One region of the Streptomyces sp. NPDC107538 genome, then DNA from elsewhere that is predicted to be linked to it. Evidence: riboswitches for the same ligand, from Rfam matches in the RefSeq annotation. Region 1 holds a riboswitch; the other holds the start of a gene.
What was found. A riboswitch is a leader RNA that binds a small molecule or an ion and turns the genes downstream of it on or off. The one in region 1 is predicted to bind S-adenosylmethionine.

Region 1 (7,041 bases):
TGTGTCGTGCCATGGCCCACGACCCTACAACCGCACAGCCACGACTCAGCTGAGCGAACTCAGCTGAGTGAACCCAGCGCCGCCGGCGAGAAGGCCGTCAGCTCGTCGAAGCGGCCGTCGAGCACCTTCGCCGCCCACTCGGGGTCCTGGAGCAGCGCCCGGCCCACGGCGACGAGGTCGAACTCGTCGGCCTCCAGACCGTTCAGCAGGTCGTCGATGCCCTTCAGCGTCGCGCCCTCACCGGCGAACGCGGCGAGGAACTCCCCGTCCAGACCGACCGAGCCGACCGTGATGGTGGGCTTGCCGGTGAGCTTCTTCGTCCAGCCCGCGAGGTTCAGCTCGGACCCCTCGAACTCCGCCTGCCAGTAACGCCGCGTGGACGCGTGGAACGCGTCGACACCGGCCGCCACCAGCGGGTTCAGCAGCGCCTCCAGCTCCTCCGGCGTCTCGGCGAGGCGCGCGTCGTACGCCTCCTGCTTCCACTGCGAGTACCGGAAGATGACGGGGAAGTCGGCCGACACCGAGTCCCTTACGGCCGCCACGACCTCCGCCGCGAACTTCGTACGGGCGACGAGGTCACCGCCGTAGGCGTCGGTACGGCGGTTGGTGCCCGCCCAGAGGAACTGGTCGATGAGGTAGCCGTGGGCGCCGTGGATCTCGACGCCGTCCATGCCGATGCGCTCGGCCTCGGCGGCGGACTTGGCGAAGGCCGCGATGACCTCGTCGATGTCGGCCTGGGTCATGGCCCGGCCGCCCTCGGCCTCGGTGCCGTCGGCCCGAAGACCGGACGGGCCGAAGACGGGGGCCTCGGGGAAGAGCTTGCCCTGCTGCCGGACGGTCCCGATGTGCCACAGCTGCGGCACGATCGTGCCGCCCCCGGCGTGCACGGCCTCCGCGACCTTCGCCCACCCGGCGAGCTGCTCCTCCCCGGCGAACCGCGGAACCCCGTCCAGGTCACCGGCCGTCTCGTGCCCGACGTACGTCCCCTCGGTCACGATCAGCCCGACCCCCGCCGCGGCCCGCCGCCCGTAGTACGAGGCCACGTCCGCGCCGGGCACACCCCCGGGCGAGAACACCCGCGTCATCGGCGCCATCGCGATCCGGTTGGGGACGGTCAGCCCGTTGATCGTCACGGGCCGGGACAGAATCTCGGCGGCACGGGAGGTGGGGGTGGAGGCGGTGGTCACGCGGGGGCTCCTAGGGGGAGAGCGGAATCAATTCCATGCGCACGCATATAGCATGCGTCCCTCGGCACAACCGCCCCCGCCGTCACGGAATTCCAGCGGCGCGACGGCATCGGTGTGACCCGTGCCACGCCCCGGAAACGCCCGAGGGCGGCACCCCCCGTTTCCAGGGGGTGCCGCCCTCGGTACCGCAGGACGGTGATCGACCGGGGTCGATCAGAAGTCCATGTCACCGCCCGGCATACCGCCGCCGGCGGGCGCGGCGGCCTTCTCCGGCTTGTCGGCGATGACGGCCTCGGTGGTGAGGAAGAGCGCGGCGATGGAGGCGGCGTTCTGCAGGGCGGAACGCGTGACCTTCGCCGGGTCGATGATGCCGGAGGCGATCATGTCGACGTACTCACCGGTCGCGGCGTTGAGGCCGTGGCCGACCGCGAGGTTGCGGACCTTCTCCACGACGACGCCACCCTCAAGGCCGCCGTTGACGGCGATCTGCTTGAGCGGGGCCTCCAGGGCGAGCTTCACGGCGTTGGCGCCGGTCGCCTCGTCACCCTCCAGCTCCAGCTTCTCGAAGACCGAGGAGGCCTGCAGCAGGGCCACGCCACCACCGGCGACGATGCCCTCCTCGACGGCCGCCTTCGCGTTGCGAACGGCGTCCTCGATGCGGTGCTTGCGCTCCTTCAGCTCGACCTCGGTCGCGGCACCGGCCTTGATGACGGCCACGCCGCCCGCGAGCTTCGCCAGGCGCTCCTGGAGCTTCTCGCGGTCGTAGTCCGAGTCGCTGTTCTCGATCTCGGCGCGGATCTGGTTGACCCGGCCCTGGACCTGGTCCGTGTCACCGGCGCCGTCGACGATCGTCGTCTCGTCCTTGGTGATGACGACCTTGCGGGCGCGGCCCAGGAGGTCCAGGGTCGCGTTCTCCAGCTTGAGGCCGACCTCCTCGGAGATGACCTCGCCGCCCGTGAGGATGGCGATGTCGCCGAGCATGGCCTTGCGGCGGTCACCGAAGCCCGGGGCCTTGACGGCGACGGACTTGAAGGTGCCACGGATCTTGTTGACGACCAGGGTCGACAGGGCCTCGCCCTCGACGTCCTCGGCGATGATCAGCAGCGGCTTGCCCGACTGCATGACCTTCTCCAGGAGCGGGAGCAGGTCCTTGACGTTGGTGACCTTGGAGTTGGCGATGAGGATGTAGGGGTCCTCGAGCACCGCCTCCATGCGCTCCATGTCGGTCGCGAAGTACGCCGAGATGTAGCCCTTGTCGAAGCGCATGCCCTCGGTGAGCTCAAGCTCCAGACCGAAGGTCTGCGACTCCTCGACGGTGATGACGCCTTCCTTGCCGACCTTGTCCATGGCCTCGGCGATCAGCTCGCCGATCTGGGTGTCGGCGGCGGAGATGGAGGCCGTGGAGGCGATCTGCTCCTTGGTCTCGACCTCCTTGGCCTGGTCGAGCAGCGCACCGGAGACGGCCTCGACGGCCTTCTCGATACCGCGCTTCAGGGCCATCGGGTTGGCACCGGCCGCGACGTTGCGCAGGCCTTCCTTGACCAGCGCCTGGGCGAGGACAGTCGCGGTCGTCGTGCCGTCACCGGCGACGTCGTCCGTCTTCTTCGCGACTTCCTTGACCAGCTCGGCGCCGATCTTCTCGTACGGGTCCTCGAGCTCGATCTCCTTGGCGATGGAGACACCATCGTTGGTGATCGTGGGGGCGCCCCACTTCTTCTCGAGGACGACGTTGCGGCCCTTGGGGCCGAGCGTCACCTTGACGGCGTCCGCGAGCTGGTTCATGCCGCGCTCGAGGCCGCGCCGCGCCTCCTCGTCGAACGCGATGATCTTGGCCATGTGAAGTGGTCCTCCCGGACTGGGGTGGATTGCTCCGGACCGTGCTGGCGCCCGCGACGGACGGCTCGCCTGCCTCGTGGTTCCTTGCCCCACTTGGCCTGCGGGCCTCACCGACCCGATCCTCGTTGTCACTCTCACCTTCAGAGTGCTAACGCCAATGATTAGCACTCGGCATGGTCGAGTGCAAGCGGCTCTCGATGATCCGCAGGTGAACGCGCCCGCGCGCGCCCCGTCGGCACCCCCATCGGCACCCCCGTCGGACCTTGCGCGGGTACGCGCCGCGCACACGAGAGGGCTCGCACCCCGAAACGGGATGCGAGCCCTCCGATGAAGAACGAAGAACGTCGCTGCGTTGAACCCGGCGCGTTACTTCAGCCGGCCGCGAGCCGGACCATGTCCGCCTGCGGCCCCTTCTGACCCTGCGAGATCTCGAACTCGACCCGCTGGCCCTCTTCCAGGGTGCGGTAACCGTCCATCTGGATCGCGCTGTAGTGGACGAATACATCCGCACCACCGTCGACCGCGATGAAGCCGTACCCCTTCTCCGCGTTGAACCACTTGACGGTGCCCTGAGCCATGCCTAACTCCCCTATTACTGGCCCTTGCACAGATCCACACTTCGCGGATCCGGGTCAGACCTCACCCCCCAACGGTTGGGGGTGTGCGCCGGAACGCGTCGACCGCGGCCGAATGTATCTGTCCAACTGCCCTCTGCAACAGGTCAATCGGACGAGAATTCTGGACACGACCGGTCGGGAATGTACGAACAATTCGCCCGAATTCAGGGCAAGTCGGGCCCCACAAAAGGGAAGAAGTACGCAAAAGGCATGCACACTTTGGCTACTTCATATAGGGCGTGCGGCGCGATCACATATGCGCCCGGCATGCAATCACTACGGTGATCCGACCGGCTTCCCCAACTCTACAGTGCTCAACCATAGAGAATTGCCCCCTCCGCTTCTCTCACGGAGGGGGCAATTCGATGAACACTCGGTAATCAATGTTACCGACGGTTACTACCGGCGGGTACTGACCGGCGGTCAGCCACCGGCGACCGCGGGAATGATCGACACACCGGCGCCGTCCGGAGTGGCCGTCTCCAGCCCCTGCTCGAACCGGACATCGTCGTCATTCACGTACACATTCACGAACCGCCGCAACTTGCCCTGATCGTCCAGAACCCGGGCGGCGATCCCGTTGTGGTTCTTCTCGAGATCGGCGATGACTTCGCCGAGAGTCGCCCCTTCGGCGCTCACCTCGGCCTGTCCGCCCGTGTAGGTGCGAAGGATGGTGGGGATACGGACGGAAACGCTCATGAGGGACCTCCGGTCAGGAATGTGTGCTGTGCGAGGCGGTCTTCGAGGCGGTCCTACGCGAGACCAGCTTCACGGAACGCATCGAGGTTGGGCCGGATGGTCGCGGTCAGCCCGGTCCCGGCCACCGCGTCCAGCGTCTTCAGCCCGTCCCCCGTGTTGAGCACGACCGTGGTGAGCGTCGGGTCGAGAAGGCCGTCCTCGATCAGCTTCTTCGTGACACCGACGGTCACCCCGCCCGCGGTCTCGGCGAAGATCCCCTCCGTCCGCGCGAGCAGCTTGATCGCCTCGACGACCTGCTCGTCCGTCACGTCCTCCACGGCCCCGCCGGTCCGCCGCGCGATGTCGAGCACATACGGCCCGTCCGCCGGGTTGCCGATGGCGAGCGACTTCGCGATGGTGTTCGGCTTCTGCGGCCGTACGACGTCGTGGCCGGCCTTGAACGCCACCGACACCGGCGAGCACCCCTCCGCCTGCGCACCGAAGATCTTGTACGGCTTGTCCTCGACGAGCCCGAGCTTGATCAGCTCCTGGAGCCCCTTGTCGATCTTCGTGAGCTGCGACCCGGAGGCGATCGGCACCACCAGCTGGTCCGGCAGCCGCCAGCCGAGCTGCTCGCAGATCTCGTACGCGAGGGTCTTGGAGCCCTCCGCGTAGTAGGGCCGCAGGTTGACGTTCACGAAGCCCCAGCCCTCGCCGGCCGGGTCGCCGATCAGCTCGGAGCAGAAGCGGTTCACATCGTCGTAGTTGCCCTCGATGCCGACCAGCTCGCCGCCGTAGATCGCGGCCATGACGACCTTGCCCTGCTCCAGGTCGTGCGGGATGAACACGCAGGACCGGAAGCCGGCGCGGGCGGCGGCGGCGCCGACGGCACCGGCCAGGTTGCCCGTGGAGGAGCAGGAGAGCGTGGTGAAGCCGAAGGCGCGGGCCGCCTCCAGGGCCTGGGCGACGACGCGGTCCTTGAAGGAGTGCGTCGGGTTGCCCGAGTCGTCCTTGATGAAGAGCTTGCCGCTGTCGACGCCGAGCGCGGCGGCCAGGTTGTCGGCCTTCACGAGCTGGGTCCAGCCGGGGTTGATGTTCGGCTTCGTGGCCACGTCCGCCGGGACGGGCAGCAGGGGGGCGTACCGCCAGATGTTCGCGGGACCGGACTCGATCCGCTTGCGCAGCTCCTCCGTGGAGTATGCGGAGTAGTCGTACGCGATCTCCAGCGGCCCGAAACACTCCTCGCAGGCGAAGACCGGTCCGAGGGGGACGCGGTGACCGCACTCACGACAGCTCAGCGCGGCGGCGGGGCCGAGGTCTACGGTGGAACCGGTGGAGACGGGGGATTCGGTGGTGCTTGCAACAGTCTGCGCAGCCATGGAGGCGAGGCCCTTTCTCCTCATCTTCCTCACGACGCACTTCGCCGTGAGACGGATTTGGCACCTTCCCGAGCCGGGAGCCTCACCACGACAACGTGGTCAGACCGGCTGGAGGGTTGCCGGGGCTTCATCGGGCCGTATCCCTCTGCCCCTCTGGATGAGCGGTATTTGGTTGTATACGCCGACGAGCACCGACATGCGATGGTCACCAGCGTTGTCCAAGACTGTAACCGAAGGCCAGGACAGTTGAGAGAGCCGTCCGAACCGCGAGATGAACGCAGAGGAGCCGCGCACTGTGCTGAAGGAAGTCGAGCGCTGGCTGAGCACCCGCTCCTGGTCCATGTCCGACCGCCCGCTCCACAAGATCATGGCCGCGAAACGGGCCACGGGACAGACGGTCAGTGTCGTCCTGCCCGCGCTGAACGAGGAGGAGACGGTCGGCGACATCGTCGCGATCATCCGCCATGACCTCATGCGGCAGGTCCCGCTCGTCGACGAGATCGTGGTCGTCGACTCCGGTTCCACGGACCGGACGTCCCAGGTCGCGGCTGCCGCCGGGGCGACGGTCGTGCACCGCGACGCGATCCTCCCCCGCCTCCCGGCCGTGCCCGGCAAGGGCGAGGTGCTGTGGCGGTCGCTCCTGGTGACGTCCGGCGACATCGTCTGCTTCATCGACGCGGACCTCAAGGAGTTCTCGTCCGACTTCGTCTCCGGGATCGTCGGCCCGCTGCTCACCGACCCCGGGGTGGACCTCGTCAAGGCGATGTACGACCGCCCCCTCGGCTCCGCCGCCGGCCAGGGCGGCCGTGTGACGGAACTCATGGCCCGGCCCCTCCTCAACATGCACTGGCCCCAGCTGGCCGGTTTCGTCCAGCCGCTCGGCGGCGAGTACGCGGCCCGGCGCTCCCTCCTGGAGCGGCTCCCGTTCCCCGTCGGCTACGGCGTCGAGCTGGGCATGCTCGTCGACGCGCTGCACCTCGTCGGCCTCGACGCGCTCTCCCAGGTCGACGTGGGCGTCCGCAAACACCGCCACCAGGACGGGGCGGCGCTGGGCCGTATGTCCGCGGCGATCTACCGCACCGCCCAGCTCCGGCTGGCCCGCGGCCACCTGATCCGGCCCGTCCTGACCCAGTTCGAGCGGGGGCGGGAGGGTTTCGAGCCGCGCACGTACTCGGTGGACCTGGAGGAACGGCCGCCGATGATCGATATCGAGGAGTACGTGGAGCGCAAGGCGGCGTAAGGGTTCCTCAGCCCGCGGTGATCACGCGCCCGATCTCGGCGGCGACCTCCCGGTGGGCCAGGTACTCGTCAATGTCGTGCGCCCGGGCACGGGTGTTGCGGACG
Region 2 (7,041 bases), on a different contig from region 1:
CCTCACGGTCTTCACGCTGGCGACGGCCGCCTGGATCGGCACCCCCGTCGACGACACGTACATCGCGCTGGGCGCGGGCCTCGCCCTCACCGTCACCGGGGTCATCAGCGACGACACGCTCTTCGGCACCCTCGGGAACGACACCGTATGGCTGCTGATCTGTGCGTTCGTCCTGGCCGCCGCGGTGACCCGGACGGGGCTCGCGGGCCGGGCCGCGACGTTCCTGGTGAGCGGCGCCCGCACCGTACGGCAGCTGACGCACCTCACCACCGCCGCCCTCGTGGTGACCGCCTTCGCCGTGCCGGCCACCTCGGGCCGCGCCGCCCTCGCGCTCCCCGTGTTCCTGGCCCTCGCCAAGGCGCTGGCCGACCGGAGACGACTGGTCGTGATGCTGGCGCTGCTGTTCCCGACCGTGATCCTTCTGTCGGCGGTGGCGACCCTGATCGGCGCGGGAGCGCATCTGATCACCGTGTCGGTGCTGTGGGAGGCGACCGGCGACCGGATCGGCTTCACCGAGTGGCTGCTGCTGGGCCTGCCGCTGGCGATCGTGTCGTCCCATCTGGCCGCCGAGGCCGTGCTGCTGACGACGACCCGGCGCGCGGACCGCCGCGGCCCGGTGCGGATCACGGCGGAGGAGATCCAGCTGCACAGTGAGCGGCCGGTGACCGGGCCCTGGTCCCCCGCCGAGTCGCGCTGCGCCCTGCTGCTGGCCACGGTCGTGGTCCTGTGGTGCAGCGAGCCGCTGCACCGGGTCTCCCCGGCGGTGGTCGCGCTGATCGGCGCGGTCGTCGCCTCCTCACCGGCGCTGGGCACCGTACGGCTGAAGGACGCGTTGCGGACCGTGCCCTGGTCGATGCTGCTCTTCATGGCCGCGACGATGGCGATGGGCGTCGCGCTCAGCGACTCGGGAGCGGCGACGTGGCTGGTCTCCGGGCTGCCCTCGGGGGTCACGCCGCTGGTGTTCCTGGTGGTGGTCGTGGTGGTCAGCACGGCCGCGCATCTGGTCCTGCAGTCCCGGTCGGCCCGCTCGTCGGTGCTGGTCCCGCTGGTCGTCGCGGCGGCCGTGGGCGCCGGGGTCAGCCCGGTCGCCGCCGCGCTCGCCTCCACCGCCGCGGCGGGCTTCTGCCACACCCTCCCGGCCTCCGCCAAGCCGGTCGCGCTCTTCGCCGACCTGCCCGGCACCCCCACCTACACCCCCCGCGACCTGCTGCGCCTCTCCGCCGTGCTGGCCCCGCTGACCGCCGCCCTGGTGGTGCTCTTCGCGGCGGTGGTGTGGCCGGCGCTGGGCGTCCCGCTCGTCCCGTAACCACTCTCCAGGAGCCCTGAGACCATGCTGAACCGAGTCGCCGTAGCCCCCAGTGGCTTCAAGGAGTCCCTGTCCGCCGAGGCCGCCGCCGAGGCCATCGCGGAGGGCGTCCGCCGGGTCCTGCCCGACGCGGAGCTGGATCTGATCCCGCTGGTGGACGGCGGCGAGGGCACGGCCGCCGCGCTGGCCGCCGCCACCGGGGGACGACTGGTCCCCCTCCTGGCCACGGGCCCGGTCGGCGACCCGGTCGACACCCACTTCGCCCTCGTCGGCTCCCCCGGCCCGGCGACGACGGGGACAGCCGTGGTCGAGATGGCCGCCGTCGCCGGCCTCTCCCTCGTCCCGCGCGCCCTCCGCGACCCCGGCGCCACCACCACGTACGGCGTCGGCGAACTGATCCGCGCCGCGCTCGACACCGGCGTACGGCGCATCCTGATCGGCTGCGGGGACTCCGGTACGTCGGACGGCGGGGCCGGTGCCCTCCAGGCCCTGGGCGCGCGGCTCCTGGACGCGGACGGCGTCGAACTCCCGCCGGGAGGACGGGAGTTGGGCCGCCTGGACCGGATCGACCCGGCCGGCCTGGACGCACGCCTCAAGGACGTCGACCTGCTCGTCGCCTGCAACCCGTTCAACGTGCTGTGCGGCGAACGGGGCGTCGCCCGGGTCTTCGGCCCGCAGAAAGGGGCGACACCGGAGCAGGTCGAGGAACTGTCGGCCGCGCTGGAGACCTGGGCGTACGTCCTCACCCGCGACCTCGCCCCGCAGCGGGCGGACCTCCGCACCGGCCCCGGCACCGGCGCCTCCGGCGGGCTCGGCGCCGGGCTGGCCGCCCTGGGCGCCCGGCTGCTCCCCCGCTTCGAGGTGCTGCTGGGCCATCTGGACCTCGACGCCCGGCTGGCCCGCGCCGATCTGGTCATCACGGCCGAGGGCGCCCTCGACCACCAGACGCCGCGCGGCAAGGTCCCCGCCGAGGTCGCCCGCCGCGCCAAGCTGCACGGCCGCCCGGTGCTGGCCCTCGCGGGCACCCTGGGCGAGGGCGCGCACGAGGTGCCGGGCGTGGACGCCTGCACCGGCATCCTGCCCGCCCCGATGGCGCTCGCCGAGGCCCTGGTCCGCGCGAGCGAACTCCTCACGGACGCCACGGAACGGGCCCTGCGGATGATCGTGCTGGGCGCCCGGGTGACGGCGGGCTCAACCGGTGCGGGGCAGACGGCCGGTCAGACGGCCGGTCAGACGGCCGGTCAGACGGCCGGGACGCAACGGCCGTCCTCCGTACGGTAGTTCCACTGCGCGCCGTCGCTCACCAGCTCCTTGACCGCGCCCACGAACCGCTCCACGTGCTCGTCGGGGGTGCCCGCGCCGAAGCTCACCCGGATCGCGTTGAGGGACCGCTCGCCGGGCGCGGCCTCGGGGGCGCCGCACTCGCCCTGGACCTGCGGGTCGCTGCCGAGCAGGGTGCGGACGAGGGGGTGGGCGCAGAAGAGGCCGTCGCGGACGCCGATGCCGTACTCGGCGGAGAGCGCGGCGGCGAAGTGGGAGCTGTTCCAGCCGTCGACGACGAAGGAGATGACGCCGACACGCGGGGCGTCGTCCCCGAAGAGGGACAGGATCCGTACCTCGGGCACATCGGCGAGCCCGGCCCGTACGGCGTCGATCAGATACCGCTCGCGGGCGACCAGCGTGTCGAACCCGGCCTCGGTGAGGGCCTTGCAGGCGGAGGCGATGGAGTAGGCGCCGATGACGTTGGGCGAGCCGGCCTCGTGGCGGGCGGCGCTCTCGTGCCACTCGACGTCCACACCGCCGTCGGTACGCCGGGTCACCTTGCGGGAGGCACCGCCGCCGGCGAGGTACGGCTCGGCCGCGGTGAGCCAGTCGGCACGGCCGGCGAGGACCCCCGACCCGAAGGGCGCGTACAGCTTGTGGCCGGAGAAGGCGACCCAGTCGACGTCCAACTCCTGCACGAAGACGGGGTGGTGGGGCGCCAGCTGGGCCGCGTCGAGCACGATCCGCGCGCCGTGCGCGTGCGCGGCGGCGGCCAGCTCACGCACCGGCCAGATCTCCCCGGTGACATTGGAGGCACCGGTGACGCACACCAGCGCCGGCCCGTGCGGGTCGCGTCCGGCGAGGGCGGTCTCCAGGGTGGCGACGGCCTGCTCCGGCGTCCGGGGGGCGTCCAGGTACGTGACCCGCGCGTCCCGCCAGGGCAGCAGCGAGGCGTGGTGCTCGGTCTCGAAGACGAAGACCTGGCAGTCGGCGGGGAGTGCGGCGGCGAGAAGGTTCAGCGAGTCGGTGGTCGACCGGGTGAACACGACCTGGTCGCCGTCCCGGCAGTCGAGGAACTCGGCGACGGTCTTCCGGGCGTTCTCGAAGAGATCCGTCGACAGCTGGGAGAGGTAGCCGGCGCCCCGGTGCACGCTCCCGTAGTACGGCGCGTACGCCGCCACGTCGTCCCACACGCGCTGCAGGGCGGGGGCGCTGGCCGCGTAGTCGAGGGCGGCGTAGGTGACCTCGCCGCCGGTGACGAGCGGGACGGTGACATCTCGCCCCAGAACGGGCAGCGGGGCACAAACGGACTGGGCGGCGGCAAGGGTGGAAACAGACATGGGGGCTCCCGTGAGAGGCATGCGCGAAGGAAGGGAAGGGCGCATGTGGAGGAAAGAGAGAAGGGTGCGCGGAGGCGGGGCTCGGCGGCCCTATCGCATTCGCTTGCTCAACGGAAGACTCCCTCGAAACCGCGCTTGCCGTAGACCTCGCTGCCTACGGCCCGGTCTTCACCCGGGGCACCCCGCCACGGAAGGAGGGTTGCCGGACAGCCAGCCGGGGCTATGGGCTGTCACTCATGACCTGCCGAAAAACGTACGTGAAGTGATCGTCGCGCCGCAACTCGTGTCCGGATGGTGGGCGGCTGCCGGCCCGGTGGGGCTTCTCGCGCAGTTCCCCGCGCCCCTGAAAGCAGGGGCTGCGCCCCATGCTCTTCAGGGGCGCAGCCGGTCGCCTTTCAGGGCCACGGGGGCCTGCGATTCTTTAGGGGCGCGGGGAACTGCGCGAGAAGCCCCACGCACCCGCACCCGACGAACTACCGGTTCGTCGCCGCGACCCACCGCTCGAGAACTCCCCGCGCCGCCCCCGAGTCGATGGACTCCGCAGCCCGCTCCATCCCGCCCCGCAACTGCTCCGCCAGCGACGCGGACGTCGGTTCAAGAGCCACCAGCGCCGCGGCCGAGTTGAGCAGCACCGCGTCCCGCACGGGCCCGGTCTCCCCGCCCAGCAGCCGCCGCGCGACATCCGCGTTGTACGAGGCGTCGGCCCCCCGCAGCGCCTCCACCGGCACCAGGTCGAGGCCGACGTCACGCGGGTCGAAGGCCTCCTCGGTCACCTTGCCGTCCCGGACCACCCAGACCCGGGACGTCGCCGTGGTCGTCAGCTCGTCGAGCCCGTCGTCGCCGCGGAAGACCAGCGAGGAGTTGCCGCGCCCGGCGAAGACACCGGCCATGATGGGCGCCATCCGGGGGTCGGCGACCCCGACCGCCTGGGCCCGCACCTTCGCCGGGTTCGCCAGCGGCCCGAGCGCGTTGAAGACCGTACGGATGCCCAACTGTCCGCGCGCGGCGGCCACATGACGCAGCGCCGGATGGAACTTCACCGCGAAGCAGAAGGTGATCCCGGCCTCCTCGGCGACCTCGGCGACCCGCTTCGGCGTCAGCTCCAGATTGACGCCCAGCTTCTCCAGGACGTCGGATGCCCCGGACGCCGAGGACGCGGCCCGGTTGCCGTGCTTGACGACCTTCGCGCCCGTGCCGGCGACCACGATCGAGGACATCGTGGAGATGTTGACCGTCTTGGCGCCGTCCCCGCCCGTACCGACGATGTCGACGGTCCGCCCGGCCACCTCGATCAGATTGGCGTGCTCGTACAGCGCGTCGACGAGACCGGTGATCTCGTCGACGGTCTCCCCCTTGGCCCGCAGCGCCACCACGAACCCGGCGATCTGCGCGTCCGTCGCCTCCCCGCGCATGATCTGGTCCATCGCCCAGAACGTGGCGCCGGCGTCCTGGTCGTGCCCGGACAGCAGCGCGTTCAGCACGGCGGGCCAGGAACGGCCCGCCGCGGTGTCGCCTCCAGCGGGGGTCACAGCGCTCATAGCCGCTCCTGGGTGTCGTAGACGAGACGTAGTGGAAGGTCAACCCCACCCTATCCAGCCACGAGCACGGCGAAGGGCCCCCGTCCGAAGATCGGACGGGGGCCCTTCGACCGTGGTGTGGCGAAGCGAAGCGATCAGTGGTGGCCGTGGCCGCTCGTGATCTCCTTGTACTCCTCGACGGTCGGCTTGGCGATCTGGCTGTCCTCGCCGTAGTAGCCCTTGCTCATCTTGGCGCGGAGCTTCTCCAGGCGGCCGACCTTGCGGGCGACACCGTTCTCGTCGACCGCGGCACCGATCTGGGCCGGCACGTACTGCTCGTGCGCCGTGAGCGTGTGCAGCTGCTCCTGGCTGAGCGGCTCGTGGACCTCGATGAACTCACCGTGCGGCAGGCGCTTGATGATGCCGGTCTCGCGACCGTGCAGGATCTTGTCCTTGTCCCGGCGCTGCAGGCCGAGGCAGATGCGCTTGGTGACGATGAACGCGATGACCGGGGCCACGAAGAACGCGATCCGGACGAACCAGGTGATCGAGTTGATCGACAGGTGGAAGTGGGTCGCCCAGAGGTCGTTTCCACCACCGATCAGCAGCACCATGTACCAGGTGATCCACGCGACGCCGAAGGCCGTACGGGTCGGGGCGTTGCGCGGGCGGTCCAGGATGTGGTGCTCGCGCTTGTCGCCGGTGACCCAGGACTCGATGAACGGGTAGACCGCGATCGCGACCAGGACCAGCGGGAAGATGATCAGCGGGATGAACACGCCCAGGACGAGCGTGTGGCCCCAGAAGTTGATCTCCCAGCCCGGCATGACACGGATCAGACCCTCGGAGAAGCCCATGTACCAGTCGGGCTGCGCGCCGGTGGAGACCTGGTCCGGGCGGTAGGGGCCCATGGTCCAGATCGGGTTGATCGTGGCGATCGCCGAGATGACCGCGATGACGCCGAAGACCAGGAAGAAGAAGCCGCCCGCCTTCGCCATGTACACGGGGAGCAGCGGCATGCCGACGACGTTGTTGTTCGTCTTGCCGGGGCCCGCGAACTGCGTGTGCTTGTGGTAGAAGACCAGGATCAGGTGCGCCACCAGCAGGCCGAGCATGATGCCCGGCAGCAGCAGGATGTGGACCGAGTAGAAGCGGGCCACGAAGTCGCCGCCCGGGAACTCGCCGCCGAAGAGGAAGAACGACAGGTACGTGCCGACGATCGGCACGGACAGGACCGCGCCCTCCATGAAGCGGACACCGGTGCCGGAGAGCAGGTCGTCCGGGAGCGAGTAACCGGTGAAGCCGGTGAACATGCCGAGGACGAACAGCAGGAAGCCGAACAGCCAGTTGACCTCACGCGGCTTGCGGAACGCGCCCGTGAAGAACACCCGCATCATGTGCACGAACATGCCGGCGAGGAAGATCAGCGCCGCCCAGTGGTGGATCTGCCGGATCAGCAGACCACCGCGCACCTCGAAGGAGATGTGCATGGTCGAGTTGAACGCCTCGGACATCAGCTGTCCCTGCAGCGGGACGTAGCTGCCGTGGTACTCCACCTCGTTCATCGACGGGTGGAAGAACAGCGTCAGATACACACCCGTGAGGATGATGATGA

Region 2: another riboswitch for S-adenosylmethionine. It lies ahead of ACZ7MG_RS33385 (aminotransferase class V-fold PLP-dependent enzyme); the one in region 1 lies ahead of thrC (threonine synthase).

Annotation. Positions count from the first base shown of each region.
Region 1 covers NZ_JBVKAY010000005.1:521,978-529,018, forward strand. Annotated here, with positions in the region: gene ACZ7MG_RS20750 (superoxide dismutase family protein) at 1-13, opposite strand, end outside; gene ACZ7MG_RS20755 (NADH:flavin oxidoreductase) at 60-1,187, opposite strand; gene groL (chaperonin GroEL) at 1,401-3,023, opposite strand; gene ACZ7MG_RS20765 (cold-shock protein) at 3,395-3,601, opposite strand; gene ACZ7MG_RS20770 (ubiquitin-like small modifier protein 1) at 4,064-4,339, opposite strand; gene thrC (threonine synthase) at 4,393-5,697, opposite strand; SAM riboswitch class I at 5,715-5,861, opposite strand; gene ACZ7MG_RS20780 (glucosyl-3-phosphoglycerate synthase) at 5,993-6,937, shown strand; gene ACZ7MG_RS20785 (trypsin-like serine peptidase) at 6,945-7,041, opposite strand, start outside.
Region 2 covers NZ_JBVKAY010000012.1:181,432-188,472, forward strand. Annotated here, with positions in the region: gene ACZ7MG_RS33375 (SLC13 family permease) at 1-1,306, shown strand, start outside; gene ACZ7MG_RS33380 (glycerate kinase family protein) at 1,331-2,587, shown strand; gene ACZ7MG_RS33385 (aminotransferase class V-fold PLP-dependent enzyme) at 2,548-3,909, opposite strand; SAM riboswitch class IV at 4,036-4,151, opposite strand; gene trpD (anthranilate phosphoribosyltransferase) at 4,383-5,447, opposite strand; gene qcrB (cytochrome bc1 complex cytochrome b subunit) at 5,582-7,041, opposite strand, start outside.